One region of the Allobosea sp. LjRoot237 genome, then DNA from elsewhere that is predicted to be linked to it. Evidence: predicted binding sites of a transcription regulator. Region 1 holds the regulator's gene; the other holds the start of a gene.
What was found. The regulator HrcA, encoded in region 1, represses chaperone genes, less so after heat shock. The targets are predictions, from matches to a motif close to GTTAGCACTCNCNNNNNGNGAGTGCTAAC.
Positions count from the first base shown of each region.

Region 2: the regulator HrcA is predicted to act here: its motif matches at 2,777-2,805, upstream of ACSQ24_RS22485 (co-chaperone GroES).

Region 1 covers NZ_CAXUQP020000001.1:5,492,760-5,500,425, forward strand. The annotation lists gene recF (DNA replication/repair protein RecF) at 1-620, shown strand, start outside; gene ACSQ24_RS26640 (methyl-accepting chemotaxis protein) at 692-2,011, shown strand; gene ACSQ24_RS26645 (LysE family translocator) at 2,099-2,713, shown strand; gene ACSQ24_RS26650 (cupin domain-containing protein) at 2,715-3,068, shown strand; gene ACSQ24_RS26655 (ankyrin repeat domain-containing protein) at 3,080-3,736, opposite strand; gene hrcA (heat-inducible transcriptional repressor HrcA) at 3,733-4,815, opposite strand; gene rph (ribonuclease PH) at 4,952-5,668, shown strand; gene rdgB (RdgB/HAM1 family non-canonical purine NTP pyrophosphatase) at 5,673-6,320, shown strand; gene hemW (radical SAM family heme chaperone HemW) at 6,317-7,519, shown strand.
Region 2 covers NZ_CAXUQP020000001.1:4,607,576-4,615,241, forward strand. The annotation lists gene ACSQ24_RS22475 (glycosyltransferase family 4 protein) at 1-1,217, opposite strand, end outside; gene ACSQ24_RS22480 (class I mannose-6-phosphate isomerase) at 1,214-2,173, opposite strand; gene ACSQ24_RS22485 (co-chaperone GroES) at 2,858-3,175, shown strand; gene groL (chaperonin GroEL) at 3,226-4,848, shown strand; gene ACSQ24_RS22495 (hypothetical protein) at 4,891-5,373, shown strand; partial or broken gene ACSQ24_RS22500 (magnesium chelatase domain-containing protein) at 5,793-6,450, opposite strand; gene ACSQ24_RS22505 (hypothetical protein) at 6,669-6,932, opposite strand; tRNA gene ACSQ24_RS22510 (tRNA-Ser) at 7,152-7,241, shown strand; gene ACSQ24_RS22515 (hypothetical protein) at 7,260-7,595, opposite strand; gene ACSQ24_RS22520 (CinA family protein) at 7,666-7,666, shown strand, end outside.

The DNA.
Region 1 (7,666 bases):
TCGAGGAGAGCCCGCACCAGCAGCGCTGGCTCGACGCGGTCGAGCGCGAGATCGCCGAGCTTGGCGTCGCCGTCGCCGCCGCGAGGGCGGAGACGGTGGCGCGGCTCTCCGCCATCATCGCCCAGACCGGGGACGACGCCTCGCCCTTCCCGCAGGCCGATATCGCGCTGGAGGGCGAGATCGACGCCCTGGTCGCGAGCCTGCCGGCGCTCGATGCCGAGGATCGTTATCGCGAATTGCTGGCTGGGATGCGCCCGCGCGACAAGGCGGCCGGACGTACGCTCACCGGGCCGCAGGCTTCCGACCTCGCCGTACGCCATGCGGCCAAGGACATCCCGGCCGGACAGGGCTCGACCGGCGAGCAGAAGGCGCTGCTGATCGGGCTCGTGCTCGCCCATGCGCGTCTCGTCGCGACGATGAGCGACCTGCCGCCGCTCGTCCTGCTCGACGAGGTCGCAGCGCATCTCGACCCGCGTCGGCGCGCGGCGCTCTATGGAACGCTGTCCGAGCTCGGCTGCCAGGTCTGGATGACCGGCGCCGATCCGGCCCTGTTCGGCGATCTTCCTGATGGGGCGCAGCGCTTCCTGGTCACGCCGGGCGAGGTCCGGCAAGCGTCCTAGCGAAAGCGGCTCGCAGCGGCGGAGCCTTCAGGTTTGAAGGCGGTTAACCATTTTGAGCGACGCTCCCGGTGATGCATCCCTCGCAACCGTCCTTCACGGAGGCTGAAGCTGCGATCGCCAGCCGCCTGCTGACGATCCTGGAGCCGCATTTCGACGCCTCGGTGCGCAAGCTCTATGTGAAGACCTTCGGCCGCGACCTCGACCAGCTCGACATCTTCGCCGACGAGCAGCTGAAATATCGCAAACTGTTCAAGCTCGAATTCGATGAGCGCTACCGGCTGGCGAAGCTGCGCATCGTCGCTCGTGCGAATGATCGCGACATCCTGCTCGCCGACTATCCGCAGTTCTTCATCGAGGACTTCTCGAATTTCCTCGCTGTCCTGGTCGCATGCTGGAAGCGGCGCTGGGGACCGGTCGACGTGGCGCTGCGCGTGTTCACCAAGATCATGCTGACCGACATCTCCTACTCGCTCGCCTGTTTCGACGAGGCGCTCGAAAGTGACGTCAACGACCGCCTCGGCGCGCTCGAAAACGCCTTTCGCGACGGCATCGCCGAACGCATCTCGACGATCGAGGCCAGCATGGGAGACGTCGCCGGGTTTTCCGGCCAGCTCTCGACCAAAGCCGGCGCGACGCTGTCGGCTCTCGCGGGTACGCAGGAGCGGCCGGAACAGGTCGCCGCCTCTGTCGCCGAGATCGTTGCGGCGACGCGGCAATTCGAGCTCGCCAGCGCACGTATCTCGCAGGAAACGGCCGGCTCGAGCCGCGCCACGCAAGCGGCAAACGCCGAATGCCACGCGATCACCGACAGCGTCGCCCTGCTGCAACAGGCGAGCGACCGCATCGGCAACCTGGTCGAACTGATCCGCAGCCTAGCCGCGCAGACCAACCTGCTGGCGCTGAACGCAACCATCGAGGCGGCTCGCGCCGGCGAGGCGGGCAAGGGCTTCGCCGTTGTCGCAGCCGAGGTCAAGTCGCTTGCCACTGCGACCAACAACGCGACCGAGACCATCCGTCAAGGCGTCGGCGAGGTCGTCGATGCCGGACACGCCATCGGAGAAGCGGTGCGCGGGCTCGGAGAGACCATGCAGACACTGCAGGACAGTGCCGGCGTCGTTGCCGAGTCCGTTGCGGGACAAGCCAGCCATATCCGCTCGATCGCCCAGCGGGCGGAAAGCTCGTCTTCGGGCGTCGACGCCATCGCGCGCCATGCCGCGCTCGTCGAGGGACTTGCCAGCGAAGCTGCTGCACTCGCCCGGCAGGTTGACGACCGGGTCCGAGCGACCTCGTCGCAATCGAAGGCGCTGGAACAGTCGATCGGCGACTTCGTCGGCTCCGTCGCGAAGGCACGCGCCGAGAGGCGCCGCGGTCGCATCCGCCAGACAGGTTGATCCCTCCCATCACGCATGGCGATGGGACACGTCCGCCGCAGGCTGCTAGTCTGAGCCCAACAAGCCGACATGAGGGAGCAGCGCCCGATGGATCTCGCCGGACTTCTGGTTTTCGCCGGTGTCTATTTTCTCGCCGTCGCCTCGCCCGGCCCCGGCATCGCCGCGATCGTGGCGCGCTCACTCTCGACCGGATTCCGGCGGGCCGTGCCTTTCGTGCTCGGCATCGCAGCCGGCGATCTGGTCTGGCTGAGCTTCTCGGCACTCGGCCTGTCCGTGCTGATGCAGAACTTCCATGGCCTGTTCCTGGTCATCAAGTACGCGGGCTGCGCCTATCTGGTCTATCTCGCCTGGAAGCTCTGGACCGCGCCAGTGGAGAGCCTGGAGCACCAGCCGGCGATGCGTGGCGAGGGCGTCCGCCTCTTCCTCGGCGGCGTCGCGCTGACGCTCGGCAACCCCAAGGTGATGGTGTTCTTCGTCTCGATCCTGCCGCTGATCGTCGACCTGCAGGCGATCACGCCGCTCGCCTTCGTCGAGGTCGCCGTGCTGACCATGCTGATCATCAACACCACCCTGCTCGGCTATGCCTTCGCCGCCGACCGGGCGCGGCGGCTGGTGGCGAGCCCACGCACCATGCGCCGGATCAACCGCGTCACCGGCGGCGTGATGGCCGGCGCGGCGGCAGCAATCGCGGCGCGTGGCTGAGATGGCTGACAAGAGCGCAGAGCCCCGCGCCATTCGCCGCGAGGACTGGTCCGAGACACCCGGCGAATGGCATGGCGAGGTGCAGGGCTTCGGCGGCGAGGTCTCGCTGATCTTCGTTAGGGCCGAGCCGGGCAAGGGACCGCGGCTGCACAGCCATCCCTATCCCGAGACCTTCATCGTGCGCGCCGGACGAGCGCTCTACACGATCGGCGAGGAGGAGATAGAAGCTGGCCCCGGACAGATCCTGGTCGTGCCGGCCGGCGTGCCGCACAAATTCCGCAGCCTCGGGCCGGAGACGCTCGAATCCGTCGACATCCACCCCCGCGAGCGCTTCGCCACCGACTGGCTGGAGTAGGCCGGCCGGCCTCAGCGCCCGCCGGCGGCTGCGATCAGCTTCGCGACTTCGTTCTGACCGCGCTTGCGGGCGTGCTGGAGCGGGCTGACGCCGTCGCGGTCGGCGAGATTGGGGTTGGCGCCGGCATCGAGCACGAGCCTGGCCACCTCTCGATGGCGCGGGCCGCCATCGCCGAGAATCACGATCTCCAATAGGCAGGTCCAGCCGAGATTGTTGACGTGGTTCACGTCGATGCCGCTGGTCAGCAGCAGCTTCACCGTCTCGACATGGGCGCGCTCGCAGGCGGGGATCAGCGCATTGCCGCCATAGCGGTTGCGCAGCGACAGATCGGGCTTGAGCGGCAGCATCGCCGCGATGATCTCGGTGCGGCCGCTGGCGCCGGCGAGCAGCCAGGGCGTGTCCTGGTTCGCCGACTGGGCGTTCGGGCTGGCGCCTGCGGCGAGCAGTGCCTTGGCAGCGGCGACGTGGTTACCGGCGACGGCGAGCAGGAGCGGCGTCTGCCTCTGGCCGTCGCGCGCTTCGAGATCGGCGCCGGTCGCGATCAGGCGGTTCACAGCAGGAAGATCGCCACGACCGGCCGCTCCGAGCAGCCCGGTCTGTGCCTCACCCACCCCCGTCATCAGCAACACCCCCGCCAGGATCGCGGCGGTGCGCAGCAACCGCCTCATCGCCCGCCATCGAGCAGGCGCCCGACCACCTTGGCGGTATAGTCGACCATCGGCACGATCCGGGCGTAGTTCAATCGCGTCGGGCCGATGATGCCGACGACGCCGACGATGCGCTGGCCGCCGTCGCGGAAGGGCGCCGCGATGATCGACGAGCCCGACATCGAGAACAGATTGTTCTCCGAGCCGATGAAAATGCGTACCCCGTCGCCGGCCTCGGCGCGCGAAAGCAGGTCGATCAATTCGGTCTGGGTCTCCAGATCGGCGAAGAGCAGGCGGATGCGCTCAAGGTCCTCCTGCGCCTTCAGGTCCTCGAGCAGATTGGCCTGGCCGCGCACGATCAGATGCCGGTCGCCCGAGGGGCCGGAGGTGGTCGCGATCCCCGTCTCGACCAGCCGCGCGGTCAATTCGTCGAGTTCGCGCTCCATCTGCACGCGGCTGTCGGCGATCTCGCGCCGGAGCTCATCCAGCGTCTTGCCGACGATGCGGGCATTGAGGAAATTGCCGGCCTCGACCAGCGCCGAAGCCGGCAGGCCCGGCGGCAGCGCCAGGATGCGGTTCTCGACCGTACCGTCATCGGCGACGAGCACGGCGAGCGCCCGGGCGGCATCGAGCCGGACGAACTCGATATGGCGCAGGCGGGCATTGGCCTTGGTGGTGACGACGACGCCGGCGCCGCGCGACAGCCCCGAAAGCAGCGCCGAAGCCTCAGTCAGCGTCTGGTCGAGCGAGCGGTTGCTGGCGGCGGCCCTGATCTGCGCCTCGATGCGGGAGCGCTCGTCCGAGGTCAGATTGCCGACCTCCATCATGCCGTCGACGAAGAAGCGCAGGCCGCGTTCGGTCGGCAGGCGCCCGGCGGAGGTGTGCGGCGCATAGATCAGCCCGGCCATCTCCAGATCGGTCATGACATTGCGCACCGTCGCCGGCGAGAGCGCGATCGGCAGCAGTCGGGCGATGTTGCGCGAGCCGACCGGCTCGCCGGTGTTCAGATAGCCATCGACGATCTGGCGAAAGATCTCGCGCGAGCGCTGGTCGATCTCGACCAGACCGCCGGGCGAATCCGGGCGGGTATGGGCGCTCATCGCCTCGTGAACAGCCTGGTGACCATGCCCTATTGTCCCCGGCGCAGGCGGCCGGATCAAGTCCCATGGCCGGCTCGCCTTGCCGCTCTCCGGTTAAACGCCTACAAGCCGCGAATTCAGAAGACAGGATGGCACGATGAGACCCTCGAAGCGCGCAGCCGACGAGATGCGCAAGGTCACGCTGGAACGTGGCGTGGTCCGCTATGCGGAAGGGTCGTGCATGGTCACCTTCGGCGAGACCAAAGTGCTCTGCGCCGCGACTGTCGAGGAAAAGGGGCCGCCCTGGCTGCGCGGTACCGGCAAGGGCTGGGTCACCGCCGAATACTCGATGCTGCCGCGCGCCACCCATGAGCGCACCCGCCGCGAGGTCACCTCCGGCAAGCCGTCGGGCCGGACGCAGGAGATCCAGCGCCTGGTCGGGCGTTCGCTTCGCGCCGTGGTCGACCTGACCGCGATCGGCGAGCGCCAGATCGTCGTCGATTGCGACGTGCTCCAGGCCGATGGCGGCACCCGCACCGCCTCGATCACCGGCGCCTGGGTCGCATTGCACGATGCGCTGAAATGGATGGAAGGCCGCGGCATGCTCAAGGGCGCCAATCCGCTGAAGGACCATGTCGCGGCGATCTCCTGCGGCATCGTCGCCGGCAACCCGGTGATCGATCTCGACTATGTCGAGGATTCCGGCGCGCAGACCGACGCGAACTTCGTCATCACCGGCTCTGGCGGCCTCGTCGAGGTGCAGGGCACCGCCGAGGGCGCGCCCTTCAGCGAGGATGAGCTGATGGCGCTACTCAAACTCGCCAAGGGCGGCGTCACCAAGCTGGTCGCGCTGCAGAAGGCGACGGTAGCCTGACGTCATGAGCGCGAACCGCCTCCTCACCGGCAAGGTCGTGATCGCGACCCATAACCAGGGCAAATTGCGCGAGATGCGCGAGCTTCTGGCGCCCTATGGCGTCGAGCTGGTCTCGGCCGGCGAGCTTGGCTTGCCCGAGCCCGAGGAGAACGGCCACATGTTCGCTGAGAACGCCGCGATCAAGGCGATCGCGGCAGCGGAAGCCTCCGGCCTGCCGGCGCTCGCCGACGATTCCGGTGTCTGCATCGACGCACTCGATGGCGCGCCCGGCCTGTTCTCGGCCAACTGGGCCGGGCCGGGCAAGGATTTCGCCCCGGCGCTGGCCCGCGTCCAGATGGAGCTCGCCAAGCGCGGCGCGACGACGCCGGAGCAGCGCAAGGCGCATTTCGTCTCGGCCCTGGTGATCGCCTGGCCGGACGGGCATCAGGAGCTGTTCGAGGGCCGCGTCTTCGGCACGATCGTCGAGGCTCCGCGCGGGTTGTCCGGCTTCGGCTACGACCCGATCTTCCAGCCGGCCGGCCATGGGAAGACCTTCGGCGAGATGACGGCGGAAGAGAAGCACGGCATTCCGCAGGACGGCTCGCCCGGCCTGTCGCACCGGGCCCGCGCCTTCCACGTGCTGGCCGCCGCCTGCCTGAGGAAGCCCGCTTGACGATCGCAGCCGCCTTGGCGGGGCGGCCTCGCGTGCCGGCGCATCCGACCGCGGCTGCCGGCTTCGCCGTCTATGTGCATTGGCCGTTCTGCCTGGCCAAATGCCCCTATTGCGACTTCAACTCCCATGTCCGGCACCAGCCACCGGACCAGGCGCGCTACATCGCCGCCTTCCGCCGGGAGATCGCCCAGCGTGCCGAGCTGGCACCGGGACGTACGGTGTCCTCGATCTTCTTCGGCGGCGGCACGCCCTCGCTGATGGAGGGCGCCACGGTCGGCGCGATCCTCGATGCGATCGGCGAGCACTGGGCCGTCGCCTCCGATTGCGAGGTATCGCTGGAGGCCAATCCGACCAGCGTCGAGGCCGGCCGCTTCCGCGATTTCCGCGCGGCGGGCGTCAACCGCGTCTCGCTCGGCGTCCAGGCGCTGAACGATACCGACCTGAAAGCGCTCGGCCGGATGCATTCGGCGCAAGAAGCGCTCGATGCAGTCGCGATCGCCCGGCGCTATTTCGAGCGCTACTCCTTCGACCTGATCTATGCCCGCTCGCCGAACCAGACACCGGCGCTGTGGCAGGCCGAGCTCGAACTCGCGATCAGCCACGCCGCCGAGCATCTCTCGCTCTACCAGCTGACCATCGAGCCCGGCACCGCCTTCGACCAGCTCTTCCGCGCCGGCAAGCTCGCCATCCCCGATCCCGATGCGGGCGCGGCGCTCTACGAGCTGACGCAGGAGATCACCGCCAAGCACGGCCTGCCGGTCTACGAGATCTCGAACCATGCGAGGCCGGGCGCGGAATGCCGGCATAATCTGGTCTACTGGCACTATGGCGAATATGCCGGCGTCGGGCCAGGCGCCCATGGCCGGCTGGTGACGGCCGATGGCCGCTATGCGCAATCGACCGAGAAGCGCCCCGAGACCTGGCTGGAGCGGATCGAGGCCGGCAGCGACGCACTGGTCGAGAACGAGCGCCTCTCGGCCGAGGCGCAGGGCGACGAGTACCTGCTGATGGGCCTCCGACTCGTCGAAGGCATCGATCTCGACGTGTTCGAGGGGTTGGCCGGCCGCAAGCTCAACGGCAATCGTATCGGTAGCCTCATCGCCGAGGGCTTCCTCGCCCGCAAGCCGAATGGCCGCCTCGCCGCGACGCCCGAAGGCGCTCTTCTGCTCGACGCGCTCGTCGCGGATCTGGCGGCCTGAGGACGGATCGCGGCGCCGTCGCCGGACTCGATATCATTAAACCGATTTAGGTCGGTGAGAAGCCCTGCTGAAGCCGACCTCGTCATGACGAAACGGCCACCTTCCGCCACGTCACCGCCGCAATCGGCGCCCCCGATGTCGCTCGCA
Region 2 (7,666 bases), 890 kb from region 1:
CGCAGCTCCGGCGGCGCGGAAGGCTGGAGGAATGGCCTTGCCTGCGCCGGTCCGGCGACCACGCTCAGCACGCGGCCGCGGCGCGCCGTCTCGAAGGTGGCGAGATAGCGCTTTGCGGTCTGCTCCCAGGTCATCGAGCGGCTGCTGGCATAGGCGCGCCGGCGCATGGCCTGCCGCCGCTCGGCATCGGTCAGCAAGGCTGCGATCTCGTTGCCGGTCGCGACGATGTCGCCGAACGGCACCAGGACGCCGCGGCCGTCGGCAAGCAGTTCCTGGGCATGCCAATAGGGCGTCGAGACGACCGCCTTTCCGAGCCCGAAGCTGTAGGCCAGCGTGCCCGAGGTCATCTGCGCCTCTTTGAGATAAGGCGTGACGTAGACGTCGCACATGGAGATGAAGCCGAGCAGCGTCTGGCGATCGACGAACTGGTCGAGGAAGACGACATGATCCTCGATACCGAGCTCGTGGACACGCTTCTGCAAGCCGATGCGATAGGCTTCGCCCTGCTCGCGGACGAGATGAGGGTGCGTTGCACCCAGGACGACGTAGACGGCATCGGGCCGGCGTCTCAGGATCGACGGCATCGCATCGATCATCACCTCGATGCCCTTGTTGGGCGACAGCAGGCCGAAGGTCAGGATGACCGAGCGGCCGGCGAAACCGTGCCTGGCCTTGGCATCGTCCGGTTCGACAAAGGCGAAATCGGGAATGCCGTGCGCGATCACCTCGATCTTGTCGGCGGGAAGCCGGTAGATCGTGCGCAGCAGGTCGCGCCCTTTTTCGGCCATGACGACGACCCGGGAGGAGGCATCGACAATCCGCTCCATGACGCTGCGCTGTGCCGGGCTTGGCTCCGACAAGACGGTGTGGAGCGTGGTGACGACCGGCATCGTCAGGCGTGACAGCAATCCTGTGACATGCACACCCGCTTCACCGCCGAAGATGCCAAATTCGTGCTGCAGCGAGACGACGTCGAACTGGCCGTTATTCAGGAAATCGGCAGCGCGCGCATAATCCTGGATCCGGTCTTCGTAGATCTGGAAACCGACGGTGCTTGGATAGTTGTAACCGTCGCCATCGTTCATCGCCACGATGGAGGTTGCCAGATCGGGGTCCGATGCGGCGACCGCCTGCTGCAGGTCCGTGGTGAAGGTCGCGATGCCACAGCGGCGCGGCAGCGAGTTGCCGATGAAGGCGATACGGTGGGGCGGGTTCATGGTCTTGCCTCTGCAAAGGAAATTGGCGCACCCGCCGTCGCGGCGAGCAGCGGGCGCCGGCGAGCGGCGGTGCCGGGGAGAGCGATCGCATCGTTGGCGGCAAGGGGGCGGAGCAGGTCGCTGCTCGGCATGGTGGCATCGTAGGCGACCAGGCAGGTCAGCCCGGCCTGCCCGGCGGCGATGCGCATGATCTCGGCCTGCATGAAACAGCCCTCGCCGATGCCGATCCGCAAAGGACCGAGCCGCCCCTCGCCGGCGATCACGATCAGCCAGGTCTCCGGCCCGGCTCGCAGATCCCACAGCGAGCCCGGAGCCAGCTCGAACCGTTCGAGAGCGAAGAACGGGCTCGCCAAAAGCAGGGTTCTGGCATTGCTCAGCCGCTGCGGCGGCACCTGCTCCGCGGCCGGCCCGGCATGGGCGGCGGCGACGCCGGACTCGATATGGAGCTCGCGGTCGCGGCCGTGGTCGAACAGGCGGAAGGTCGTATCGCTGCGCTGCTGGATTTCGGCGAGTACGAGGCCGGGGCCGATCGCGTGGATCGTTCCCGCCGGCACGAAGATGACGTCTCCCTTGGCGGCCTTTCGCCAGCCGATCTGCTCGGCGATCGAACCATCGGCGATCGCGGCCCGCAGCTGCGCCTCCGTGAGCGCCGATTGCAGGCCGACGCCGACCCTGGCGCCCGGCTCGGCGGAAAGCACGTACCAGGCTTCGGTCTTGCCACGCGGCAGCCCCATGGCGCGCGCAGCGTCGTCGTCCGGATGCACCTGGATCGACAGCGTTTCACGCGTGAATAGCAGTTTGAGCAGCAGCACGGGCTCGGGCGCATGCGGATCGCGGCGCTGGAACCAGATTTCGCCGATAGCGGCGCCGTCATGGTCGGCCCTGTTCCAGGGCAGGAGATCGGTCGAGCCCCAGGGCTTGGGCATGACCTGCAGGCGAGCCGGTTCGAGGGCCATGTCGTGCTCCAGATTCGCTCAGCCAGCAAGCTCGACGGGTTGTCGAACGGCGCTGCAGCGGTCGGCGAAGGCCCGCGACGGCAAGCGTGTCGAGGGGAAGCGCGGCGCAGGGCGTTGCGCTTGTCGGAGCGCCCGAAGCTCGGTCCTTCGCCAGAGCGGGCTTCGGGGGGCGGAGCCAGCAGTGAGGCGCGAAGGGCAAGATCGCCCAGTGGTCGAAGAGGCCTACCGGCACTGTGGCCACCGCGGTGCCGTCGTCGGCATCGCGATTCATTCCAGGCTCGAACGGAGCAAGGGGCACCTGAGCGTCGCCAGGCATTCGCTGTCCGGAACTGGGTGATTTTGGCCTAGCCGGCAATCATCGAAGCTCCGCGACCATCGGGTGCCGCGAACGCCAAATTAGCCAAATCGTCAGCCCCACACATGAGAATGATCGGTTTTCAGACAAGGCTCATGGTCGAGTTTATTATGTCGCAAGCTAGAAAAGCGATTTATTTGCGGACATCGAGACCATGGCCGGGAGTTAATCTCAAGATACAATGGACATAAACACGTCAAGTAGCGACAGTTTTATTTTCGACAATTTTCGGAAGCTCGAGAATTATTTTTGGCACTCCTGTCATTCGAGTGCCAAAGGGGCTATATGAATGGCGTGGCCGCCCTTGCGCCGGCCGCAGAAAGAACCCGATGGAATTCCGTCCATTCCATGGCCGCGTCGTCATTCGACCTGCGGAAGGCGATCTCGAATCCCGGGGCGGGATCATCATTCCTGACACCGCCAGGGAAAAGCCCCAGGAAGGCGAGGTCGTGGCCGCAGGCCCCGGCAATCGCGACGAGAGCGGCAAGTTGCTCCCGCTCAGCGTCAAGGCCGGCGATCGCGTGCTGTTCGGCAAATGGTCCGGCACAGAGGTCAAGATCAATGGCGAGGACCTTCTGATCGTGAAGGAGGCCGACATCATGGGCATCGTCGAGCCGAAGGGAGCGGACCTGCAGAAAGCCGCCTGACCGGCCGACCTCCGACCCCTGCAACCGCACGACCGAACTGGACAAACATCATGTCTGCCAAGGAAATCAAATTCTCCACCGATGCGCGCGATCGAATGCTGCGCGGCGTCGAGCTGCTCAACAATGCCGTCAAGGTCACGCTCGGACCCAAGGGCCGCAATGTCATCATCGACAGGTCCTACGGCGCGCCGCGCATCACCAAGGACGGCATCACCGTCGCCAAGGAGATCGAGCTTTCCGACAAGTTCGAGAACATGGGCGCCCAGATGGTGCGCGAGGTGGCGTCGAAGACCAACGACCTGGCCGGCGACGGCACCACGACGGCGACGGTCCTCGCCGCTGCCATCCTGCGCGAGGGCGCCAAGCTCGTCGCCGCCGGCATGAACCCGATGGATCTGAAGCGCGGCATCGACCTCGCTGTGACCGCCGTGATCAAGGAAATCCGAACACGCGCCAGCAAGGTCAAGACGTCCGGCGAAATCGCCCAGGTCGGCACCATCGCCGCCAATGGCGATGCCGCTGTCGGCAAGATGATCGCCAAGGCGATGGACAAGGTCGGCAATGCCGGTGTCATCACGGTCGAGGAAGCCAAAACCGCCGAGACCGAGCTCGACGTCGTCGAGGGCATGCAGTTCGACCGCGGCTATCTCTCCCCCTATTTCATCACCAATGCCGAGAAGATGCGCGTGGAGCTGGAGGATCCCTATATCCTTGTCCACGAGAAGAAGCTCGGCGGTTTGCAGGCAATCCTGCCGATCCTCGAAGCCGTCGTGCAGACCGGCAAGCCCCTCCTGATCATCTCGGAGGATGTCGAAGGCGAGGCGCTCGCCACCCTCGTCGTCAACAAGCTCCGCGGCGGCCTCAAGGTCGCGGCCGTCAAGGCGCCAGGCTTCGGCGACCGCCGCAAGGCCATGCTCGAGGATATCGCGATCCTGACCGCCGGCCAGATGATCTCGGAGGATCTCGGTATCAAGCTGGAGAACGTGACGCTCGACATGCTCGGGCGAACCAAGCGGGTGGTGATTGAAAAGGACACGACGACCATCATCGACGGCGCAGGCGACAAGGCGGCGATCGCGGTGCGCGTCGGCCAGATCAAGGCGCAGATCGAGGAGACCTCCTCGGACTATGATCGCGAGAAGCTGCAGGAGCGCCTGGCCAAGCTCACCGGCGGCGTCGCGGTGATCCGCGTCGGCGGCGCGACCGAGGTCGAGGTCAAGGAGAAGAAGGACCGCGTCGACGACGCCCTGAACGCGACCCGCGCGGCCGTGGAAGAGGGCATCGTTCCCGGAGGCGGCGTCGCGTTGCTGCGCGCCAGGACCGTGCTGGCCGCATTGACGGGCGCCAATGCCGATGTGAAGGCCGGCATCTCGATCGTGCTCAGGGCGCTCGAAGCCCCGATCAGGCAGATCGCGGAGAACGCCGGCGTCGAAGGCTCGATCGTCGTGGGGAAGCTCATCGACAGCAAGGATCACAATCTGGGCTTCGACGCGCAGACGGAGGCCTATGTCGACATGTTCGAAGCCGGGATCGTCGATCCCGCCAAGGTCGTGCGGACCGCCTTGCAGGATGCCGGCTCGATCGCGGCGCTTCTGATCACCGCCGAAGCGATGATCGCAACCGCAGCCACGCCGGACTCCGCCGCGGCGGGCAATGGCTCGATGGGATACTGAACAACCGCACCCGGGCCGCGCGGCCATCCGGCCGGGCGGATCATGCTCCAACATATTGCATTGGCGCGAATTCTTGTCGTTCAGCCGATTCTGGCTGAACGGAAAGCGCGCCGGCGGCAATCGACAGCGAGAATTTCCAATGGCCATGCAGAGCGCCGGCGCGACATCCAGAGTTTCGAAAACTACCAGCCCTCGAAAACGATCCTGGTATGGGCCTGCATCGCCGCAGAAGCGGCCACGATGATCGTTGGCTTCAACTGGGGCGGCTGGGTGACGGGTGGAACTTCGCGCATGGCCGCGACCTCCGCAGGCGATGCCGCGAGAGGAGAACTGGCGTCGGCTATCTGCGTCCAGCGCTTCAATGCGGCCCCGCAGGCGACTGCGAAGCTCGTCGAACTCAAGGCTCTAGGTGACGGCTACAAGCAGCGCCAGTTCGTCGAGGCCGGCGGCTGGGCCACCATGCCCGGGCAGACCTCGCCCGATCGACGCGCGGTCGAAGGTTGTGCTGCTACGCTCGCCACCTGAGAATCTCTCCCGGGATTGCGCGCTCCGGATCTCCGGAGCGTGCTTGTACCGTCTGCGGCCGGCCCCGACCGAGGCGGGCGGTCCCGGCGGTCGGCACGCCCGTGACCGAGAACGGTTGCTGTGGCCGAGGGTGAGTGTGGTCATCGCGTCGCCATCGCCGAAGGCGTGACACCATCCGAGCCCGCGGCGCAGGGCCAAGTTCATGCGCTGTGAGTTGCCGTGAAGCGGACGTTCCGAACGTCAGGAAGGGGCCACTAGCTCCGCTTGGCGCTTCCTGGTGCCGGGATTCCAGCTCCTTAGCGAGTACGATTTCGACACGAAAGCACCGCCTCCAGGATGAAGTACGGCGCCTTCATTCCTTGCGCGCGGCAAACGTCTCAACGAAAACGAGGGCTTGCGTCCTTGCTCGCGCTGAGGATTAATAGGTCCGTTCATGAGGAGGTTGTGGCCGCCGGCGGCGGCGATCTCGAGCACGCGCTTGGCGCTCTCCTGGCCCTTGATCTCGCGTAAGTCAGGCAGCAACCCGCTTTGACGGGCGACGGCGGGCTCGGGGCGTGCCATCACCTGCGTGCCCTTGAAATGATTGGCGAGCTGGATCAGCGAGCGCGGCGCGAGGATATCGAGATCACCAGCCGCCCAGGCCGCTTCCGGGCCGCTCGCCGCCGGGCAGATCAGCCCCTGCCCTCTTGCATAGGCCGCGATCGCCGCCGGCAGCACCCCGGCGACAGGCGTTATCGAGCCATCAAGGGCGAGCTCACCGAGCACGGTGTAGCCGGCCAGCGCATCGGCCGGGATCGCGCCGATCGCCGCCATGACGCCGAGCGCGATCGGCAGATCGTAATGACTGCCTTCCTTCGGCAGGTCGGCAGGGGCGAGGTTGACGGTGATGCGCTTGGCCGGCAGCGCCAGCCCCGAGGCGATCAGCGCGGCACGGACCCGCTCCTTGCTCTCGCCGACCGCCTTGTCAGGCAGGCCGACCAGAATGAAGGCGACGCCGCCCGGCGTGACCTGAACCTGGACATCGACGGCGCGTGCCTCGATGCCCTCGAACGCCACCGTCGCGACCCGCGTCACCATCCAAGCCCACCCCAGCCCCGCGCGATGACGCTAGCGGAAACGCGCTATGGTTGCAAGAACAGATCGGGAACTTTTGAAGCGGCAAACGAAGCGAGGTTGGGCCTCCATTGCCGCGCACGCCCATGCCTTCGAGTGCTCGGCGGCTTCCGTGCCGGGAACGGACGCGAATACAGATGTTGCCCACACGGCCCCCCGGTGCCGGCCTCGCGGAGACCGCTTCACCGTCGCGTGACGATACCGATCTCGGGCTTGCGCGCAGCACCGAGCCAGAGCAGCAGGAAGCCGAGCAGCAGACCGGCTGCAGCGGTCGGCATCTGCAGCACATGCACGAGCACCGGGTCCCAGAGCATGGGGTGGAGATTGCGCTCGACGGCAGGCTGCAGCAGGCGGAAACGCTCGCCGATGAGCGTCAGCAAGGTCTCGCCGAGCGGCGTGAAGCGCAGGACCGAATTGGCGATCGAGCGCGCCCCATCGGTGAGCAAGGCGACAAACCCTCCGGCGACGAGAAGGTAACCGAACATCCTGACGAGAAAACGCAATTCGTCCCCCGATTCCCGCACTGGCCGGCACTGGCGCGGCCAACCCGCATGTGTCCCCTCACCCGATGCATTGCAACGGCAAAGGACAATTGCGTGCAACCTCGCCGGGGCGCGGCATTAGGTCTTGAAAGAAGCGCGCGCGGAGGCCATAAGCGGCGCGCCGGACAGGTGGCCGAGTGGTTGAAGGCGCACGCCTGGAAAGTGTGTATACGGGAAACCGTATCGCGGGTTCGAATCCCGCCCTGTCCGCCACCACCCGCTTCGGGTAGCTCAACCTAAAATCCTAAACAGAACGGTGGTTTGCAGGGTTCTAGAACCCTGATCCGGGCACCAAGCCAGATGCTCGGCAAACGTCAGTCTCAAGACCGCTTGTCGCACGTCCAGATTTCCAGTTCCCCAAATATCATAGGAGCTTACGAGAAAACGCAGTGCGAGTTCCAATGTCTGCTCGAAGCTGCCTTGGACCTTGCCGCCAGGTGCTTCGTGTTCAGCGAGAGTGATCTTCCACCGCTCCAGCTCCGCGATACGCTTCTCATAAGCCGCGACCACAGCATTCGAGCTTGCCGCGACGATCCGGTCACCAGATGCCTCGTTCACAATATCCATTTCGCGAAGGGAACCGCGTTAGGACTCCCTCGTTCCATGTCCGGTCCATCTCCGGCCAAGGATCAGGACGA